DNA from 2 places in the Streptomyces montanus genome. Region 2 is predicted to be linked to the other one. Evidence: riboswitches for the same ligand, from Rfam matches in the RefSeq annotation. Region 2 holds a riboswitch; the other holds the start of a gene.
What was found. A riboswitch is a leader RNA that binds a small molecule or an ion and turns the genes downstream of it on or off. The one in region 2 is predicted to bind glycine.
Positions count from the first base shown of each region.

Region 1: it holds a riboswitch for glycine, as region 2 does, so the genes downstream of both, gcvT (glycine cleavage system aminomethyltransferase GcvT) here and gcvP (aminomethyl-transferring glycine dehydrogenase) in region 2, are expected to answer to the same signal.

Region 1 is NZ_VBZC01000023.1:105,193-108,991, forward strand. It holds gene FE633_RS21850 (enhanced serine sensitivity protein SseB) at 1-525, opposite strand, end outside; gene FE633_RS21855 (AAA family ATPase) at 642-1,316, opposite strand; glycine riboswitch at 1,498-1,594, shown strand; glycine riboswitch at 1,595-1,708, shown strand; gene gcvT (glycine cleavage system aminomethyltransferase GcvT) at 1,744-2,874, shown strand; gene gcvH (glycine cleavage system protein GcvH) at 3,002-3,379, shown strand; gene glyA (serine hydroxymethyltransferase) at 3,393-3,799, shown strand, end outside.
Region 2 is NZ_VBZC01000024.1:126,840-130,638, reverse strand. It holds gene FE633_RS22685 (DNA polymerase IV) at 46-1,464, shown strand; gene FE633_RS22680 (PRC-barrel domain-containing protein) at 1,386-1,757, opposite strand; glycine riboswitch at 1,861-1,956, shown strand; gene gcvP (aminomethyl-transferring glycine dehydrogenase) at 2,136-3,799, shown strand, end outside.

The DNA.
Region 1 (3,799 bases), on a different contig from region 2:
CTCGGCCGAGGCGGCGGCCAGGAAGTCCACCGGGTCCTCCTGCCAGTCGGGCTCGAACAGCCGGACCCGGCCGCCGCTCGCGGGCCCGTCCAGCTCAGTCCGTCCGGCCCGGCACAACGCGGCGACGGCGGGCGGCGGCAGGGGCACACCGACCGTGCCGTCCGGATTCACCGCGATGCCCACGTGCGGCGGCAGTCCGCGCGCGAACTCCACGGCGGGCGCGATGGTGTACGACATGTGGTCGCCCACGATCTGCCGGAACTGCTGCTCCGAGCTGAAGACCGGAACGTACGCCTGTCCGTCGAGCTCCATCATCGGCAGGTCGAGCGGGCCGCTGTGCGGGCCGCCGCCGTTGGGCAGCGGCACCCAGAGGAAGCTGCGCCCGAGGACCTCCACGATGCGGGCACCCGCCGAGGGCGCCGCGGGCCCCCCGGGAGCGCCGAGGGACGCGGCGAGCACCTCCTCCAGCGCGTTGCCGGGCCAGCCGGCATGCGGGTGAGGGTGCGCCTGTACCGGTATGTCCATCTGCGTAACCATCTGCTCGGAACCTCTGCTGATGGGGGTAAACCCTATCGCCTGCGGAGCTTTCACCCCACGCGGCGTCCAGTGGGGTTCAGCCACCGAAGGGGCGCCGAAGGGACTCAGTCGCCGAAGTCGATCCGCCGCAGCACGTCCGCCGCGGCACGGTCGACGAGAACGGCCGAGTCGCAGCCCTCCGGCAGGTCGCCCTCCTCGACGGAGCGCAACAGCCGGTCGACCGCGCCGCGGTGCCGGGCGAAGGCGTATCGCGAGACGCCGCGGCCGCGCTCGCGCTGGCCGTCCAGCGCGGTGTCCGGCGGGACGTCGAGCAGCAGCAGGTGCAGCGTGCCGCCCCGGCGCCTGGCTTCGCGGGCGATCCAGTTGCGCACCCAGGCCTGGGTGCCGCAGTCGTGCACGACGACCCCCTCACCGGAGCGCAGGGCGCGGCGCAGGCCCGCGTAGTGCGCGGCCCGCACGAGGGGGCGGTAGACCGCGTACGGCACAAAGCGGGACAGACGGCGGTCCCAGCGGTCGCGGGTGTCCTGCGAGTCGATACGGAGGCCCGTCACGGCGCGGCGCATCAGGGTCGACTTGCCGCTGCCCGGGAGGCCCGTGACCACGACCAGGTCGGCCGCGCCGAAGCGGAGGCCGTGCGGACTGTGTCCCGCACGGTCCCGCAGATCGCGGACGACGGGCGCCGGGAGCGGGCCGCACGCCTCCCTGGCCGGGGCAGCGGGCTGCTTGGGCAGTGCGACGGCCGCACCTGTCGCGTACACCGTGGTCCTGTTCACGCTGATCGTCCTCCCCTTGGGGTCGGGAGACCCATCCCCGTCGAGTGTAAAGAGAAGGTAATGCGTGCCACCTGTCATTTTGGTTCTCGTCCTGCCACAGCCCCGTCACAGATCTCTGTGAAAGGTCCCCCTGCCGTGCCGCACCCAGGCGTGCAATGATGTGCGCGCCAACTGCATACCGGCCGCTTGAATCCGCGCGGGAGAGTTCCGGGTACGCGTACCCGGGCGCCGAAGGAGCAAGTCCCTCCCTTGAATCTCTCAGGCCCCGTTACCGCGCGGGCGAGGCACATCTGAAAAGCGGGCCGCTGTCCAGTGGCTCCACCCAAGGTGCAAACCGTGACCGCCGGCTGCCGACGGTCATGGCGAACCTCTCAGGTTCCGATGACAGATGGGGAGGAACGACCTCGCCCGTCATGCCCTGGGAGCAGAACCGATGAGCAGTAACGCCGCGCCCCTCACGCCACGGCGCACCGCGCTCGATGCCCTGCATCGTTCGCTCGGCGCGACGATGACCGACTTCGCCGGCTGGGACATGCCTCTGCGGTACGGCTCCGAGCGGGACGAACACATCGCCGTCCGTACCAGGGCAGGCCTCTTCGACCTCTCCCACATGGGCGAGATCACCGTCACCGGCCCCCAGGCCGGCCGGCTCCTCGACCACGCGCTGGTCGGCAACCTCTCCTCGGTCGGCGTGGGCCGCGCCCGCTACACCATGATCTGCCGGGCCGACGGCGGCATCCTCGACGACCTGATCGTGTACCGGCTCGGGGAGAGCGAGTACATGGTCGTCGCCAACGCCTCCAACGCCCAGGTGGTCCTGGACGCCCTGACCGAGCGCGCCGCCGGCTTCGACGCCGCCGTGCGCGACGACCGCGACGCGTACGCGCTGCTCGCTATCCAGGGCCCCGAGTCCTCCGGCATCCTCAAGTCCCTCACCGACGCCGACCTGGACGGCCTCAAGTACTACGCGGGCCTGCCCGGCACCGTCGCGGGCGTCCCGGCCCTGATCGCCCGCACCGGCTACACCGGCGAGGACGGCTTCGAGCTGTTCGTCTCCCCGGCCGACGCGGAGAAGCTGTGGCAGGCGCTGACCGACGCGGGCTCCGCGGCGGGCCTGGTCCCCTGCGGCCTCTCCTGCCGCGACACCCTGCGCCTGGAGGCGGGCATGCCGCTGTACGGGCATGAGCTGAGCACCTCGCTGACGCCGTTCGACGCGGGGCTCGGCCGGGTCGTGAAGTTCGAGAAGGAGGGCGACTTCGTGGGGCGCGAGGCGCTCACCGAGGCCGCCTCCAGGGCCGAGGAGAACCCCCCGCGTGTCCTCGTCGGTCTGATCGCCGAGGGCCGCCGCGTCCCGCGCGCCGGGTACGCGGTCGTCGCCGGCGGCGAGGTCGTCGGCGAGGTCACCTCGGGCGCGCCCTCGCCCACCCTCGGCAAGCCGATCGCGATGGCGTACGTGGACGCCACGCACGCCGCGCCCGGCACGCCCGGTGTCGGCGTGGACATCCGGGGCAGTCACGAGCCGTACGAGGTCGTGGCGTTGCCCTTCTACAAGCGCCGGAAGTAGTCCCGGCGTCGGGGTCGGCAGCGCGCCGACGTGACCTGCGGCCCCGTGTGCCGTCTCGTAGCGCAAAGGGCATCTCACCAGCCCACCCGTTCACCAGCACTCCCTCGCGTACAGGAGAATTCAGGCCATGAGCAACCCCCAGCAGCTGCGTTACAGCAAGGAGCACGAGTGGCTGTCGGCCGCCGAGGACGGCGTCGCGACGGTCGGCATCACCGAGTTCGCGGCCAACGCGCTCGGCGACGTCGTCTACGCCCAGCTCCCCGAGGTCGGCACCACGGTGACCGAGGGCGAGACCTGCGGCGAGCTGGAGTCGACGAAGTCGGTGAGCGATCTGTACTCGCCGGTGTCCGGTGAGGTCACCGAGATCAACCAGGACGTCGTGGACGACCCCGCACTGGTGAACACCGCCCCGTTCGAAGGCGGCTGGCTGTTCAGGATTCGCATCGCGCAGGAACCGAAGGACCTGCTCTCCGCGGACGAGTACACCGAATTCTCCGGATCTTGAGGACTCCTGACCGATGTCGCTTCTGAACCAGCCCCTCTCTGAACTCGACCCGGACGTCGCCGCCGCCGTCGACGCCGAGCTGAACCGTCAGCAGTCCACCCTGGAGATGATCGCCTCGGAGAACTTCGCTCCGGTGGCGGTCATGGAGGCCCAGGGCTCCGTACTCACCAACAAGTACGCCGAGGGCTACCCGGGCCGCCGCTACTACGGCGGCTGCGAGCACGTCGACGTGGTCGAGCAGATCGCCATCGACCGCGTCAAGGAGCTCTTCGGCGCCGAACACGCCAACGTGCAGCCGCACTCGGGCGCCCAGGCCAACGCCGCCGCGATGTTCGCCCTGCTCAAGCCCGGCGACACGATCATGGGCCTGAACCTCGCACACGGCGGGCACCTGACCCACGGCATGAAGATCAACTTCTC
Region 2 (3,799 bases):
ACCGATCACAGGGCATTGTCAGTGGCGTAGGGCAGCATCGGAGATGTGAGAAACACGCCCACGATCCTGCATCTGGACATGGATGCCTTCTACGCTTCGGCCGAACAGGCAGCCAAGCCGAGCCTGCGCGGCAAAGCGGTGATCGTGGGGGGACTCGGGCCGCGTGGAGTGGTAGCCACCGCCTCGTACGAGGCGCGGGTCTTCGGGGTCCATTCGGCGATGCCCATGGCGCAGGCGCGCCGGCTGGCGCCCAACGCCGCTTATCTGGTGCCGCGCTTCGGGTTCTACCGGGAGATCAGCGAGCAGGTGATGGGGCTGCTGCGGGAGCTGTCGCCGTTGGTGGAGCCGCTGAGCCTGGACGAGGCGTTCGTGGACCTGGAGGCGGGGGGAACGGCCTGGGACGAGGAGTCGGCGCGGCTGACGGGTACGAAGCTGCGCGGGGACATCCGGGCTGTCACCGGGCTCACGGGGTCAGTGGGGCTCGCCGTCTCCAAGATGCTCGCGAAGATCGCCTCCGAGCAGGCCAAGCCGGACGGCCTGGTGCTGATAGAGCCGGGGACGGAGCGAGCGATGCTGGGACCCCTGCCGGTGCGGACGCTGCCGGGAGTGGGGCCGGCCACCGGTGATCACCTGCGGCGGGTCGGCATCACCACGGTCGAGGAGGTCGCGGAGGCGGGCGAGGACGAGCTCGTGCGGCTTCTCGGCAAAGCCCACGGGAGCGCGCTGTACGCCATGGCGCTGGCGCTCGACGAGCGGCCCGTGGTGGCCGAGCGGGACACCAAGTCGGTGTCCGTCGAGGACACGTACGACGTGGACATCCATGACCGGGTCCGGGTGCGGGTGGAGGTGCAGCGGCTCGCCGACCGGTGTGTGCGGCGGCTGCGGGACGCCGGGCGGTCGGGGCGGACCGTGGTGCTCAAGGTGCGGCGGTACGACTTCTCGACGCTCACCCGGTCCGACACGCTGCGTGGGCCGACGGACGACCCCTCGGTGGTGCGGGAAGCGGCGGCGCGGCTGCTCGAGACCGTCGACACCACGGGGGGCGTACGGCTCCTGGGGGTCGGTGTCACGGGGCTCGCCGACTTCACGCAGGAGGACCTCTTCGCCCAGGCGCAGGCGGCCGCCGGGGAGCTGGAGCCGCCGGCCGAGGAGGAGGCTGAGGAGTCGGCCGAGAAGCAGGAGACGCCCACGGTGCGACGGTGGTCGGCGGGGCATGACGTACGGCATGCCGAGTTCGGACCCGGATGGGTGCAGGGCAGTGGCCTTGGGCGGGTCACCGTGCGGTTCGAGACGCCCGACTCCGAGCCGGGGCGCGTGCGCACGTTCCGGACCGACGATCCGGAGCTGGAGCCGGCGGAACCGCTGCCGCTGGTGCGACGAAGACCTCAGGTCTCGTCCGAGCCCGCCAGGTGGCCGCAGTCGCGGTCCGGCGGTGGGGGCGGAGGCGCCACATCGAGGCCGTAGTGGTGATAGAGCTGGATTTCCTGCTCGGGGGAGAGGTGGCGGCCGACGCCGAAGTCGGGGGCGTCCTTGATCAGGGCGCGGTCGAAGGGGACCCGCAGGGCACCCTCGACCAGTTCGCTGGGCTCCAGGGGCACAAAGGCGTCCCTGCTGAACAGACCGGTGCGTATGGCCGCCCATTCCGGCACGCCGGTCGCATCGTCGAGATAGACCTCGTCGACGGTGCCGATCTTGTTGCCATTGCGGTCGAACGCCTTGCGGCCGATCAGTTTGCGCGGATCGACGTCGGTCTGCACGGGACCTCCAGCTGCTCACAACTCATCCGTAAGCACTACGAAAGAGCACTTTGAGGAGGGCGGCCACTCGAGGGAAGCCCGCTGGTAGGCTGGCAACGGCCGCTGACCCCGTGCGGGAGAGTCCTCCAGACTTCACCGGAGGCGCCGAAGGAGCAAATCCTCCCCGGAATCTCTCAGGCCCACGTACCGCACGGACGAGGTCACTCTGGAAAGCAGGGCGGGCGTCCACGGCTCCCGCTCTCACCGACGGTGCAAGCCGGATCGCCGAGTGCGGGCGGACCGGCGAAGCTCTCAGGTTGAGATGACAGAGGGGGAGGCCGTCCGGGCACCCACGCCGTGGTGCCCTCGAAGGTCGTGTCAGACCAGGAGGCCTCCGCAATGACCGCCCATCGCATTCCACTCTCCGAGCTCGAACAGGGAATCCCTTTCGAACAGCGCCACATCGGGCCCGACACCGAGGCCCGGGCGAAGATGCTCGCGCAGGTGGGGTACGGCTCGCTCGACGAGCTGACGGCCATCGCGGTCCCGGACGTGATCAAGAACGCCGAGGCGCTCGCTCTGCCCGGCGCGCGCACCGAGGCCGAGGTCCTCGCCGAGTTGCGTTCCCTGGCGGACCGTAACGAGGTCCTCGACTCGATGATCGGGCTCGGCTACTACGGCACGTTCACGCCGCCGGTGATCCTGCGCAACGTCATGGAGAACCCGGCCTGGTACACCGCGTACACGCCGTACCAGCCGGAGATCTCGCAGGGCCGCCTGGAGGCGCTGCTGAACTTCCAGACCATGGTCGCCGAGCTGACGGGCCTGCCCACCTCCGGTGCCTCGCTGCTCGACGAGGGCACCGCGGCCGCCGAGGCGATGGCGCTGTCGCGGCGCGTGGGCAAGGTCAAGAACGGTGTCTTCCTCGTCGACGCGGACACGCTGCCGCAGACCATCGCCGTGATCGAGACGCGCGCCGAACCGACCGGAGTCGAGGTCGTCGTCGCGGACCTGAGCGACGGCATTCCGGCCGAGATCGCCGAGCGCGGCGTCACCGGAGTGCTCCTCCAGTACCCGGGCGCCTCCGGTGCCGTACGGGACATCAAGCCCGTCATCGACCAGGCGCACGAGCTGGGCGCGATCGTCACCGTCGCCGCCGATCTGCTCGCGCTGACGCTGCTCACCTCACCGGGTGAGCTCGGCGCGGACATCGCGGTCGGCACGACACAGCGCTTCGGAGTGCCGATGGGCTTCGGCGGGCCGCACGCCGGATACATGGCCGTGCGCGAGAAGTTCGCGCGCAACCTGCCCGGCCGTCTCGTCGGCGTCTCGGTCGACGCGGACGGCAACAAGGCATATCGGCTGGCCCTGCAGACGCGGGAGCAGCACATCCGCCGGGAAAAGGCGACGAGCAACATCTGTACGGCGCAGGTGCTGCTTGCCGTGATGGCCGGGATGTACGCCGTGTACCACGGCCCTCAGGGCCTCAAGGCGATCGCGGGGCGCACCCACCGGTACGCCACGATCCTCGCGGCGGGCCTGAAGGCGGGCGGCGTCGAGGTCGTGCACGAGGCCTACTTCGACACGCTGACCGTGCGGGTGCCGGGCAGGGCCGCCGAGACCGTCGCGGCCGCGCGCGACGGCGGGGTCAACCTGCGCCTCGTCGACGCCGATCATGTGTCCGTCGCCTGCGACGAGACCACCACACGCACCCAACTGGGCGCGGTCTGGACCGCGTTCGGCGTCCGGGGCGACATCGAGGCGCTGGACGCGTCCGTCGTGGACACGCTGCCCGCCGCGCTGCTGCGCACCGACGAGTACCTCGCGCACCCGGTGTTCCACCAATACCGCTCCGAGACCGCGATGCTGCGCTACCTGCGCCGCCTCGCCGACCGCGACTACGCGCTCGACCGCGGGATGATCCCGCTGGGCTCCTGCACGATGAAGCTCAACGGGACCACCGAGATGGAGCCGGTCACCTGGCCCGAGTTCGGACAGCTGCACCCCTTCGCGCCCGCCGGCCAGGCACAGGGCTACCTCACGCTCATCCATGAACTGGAGGA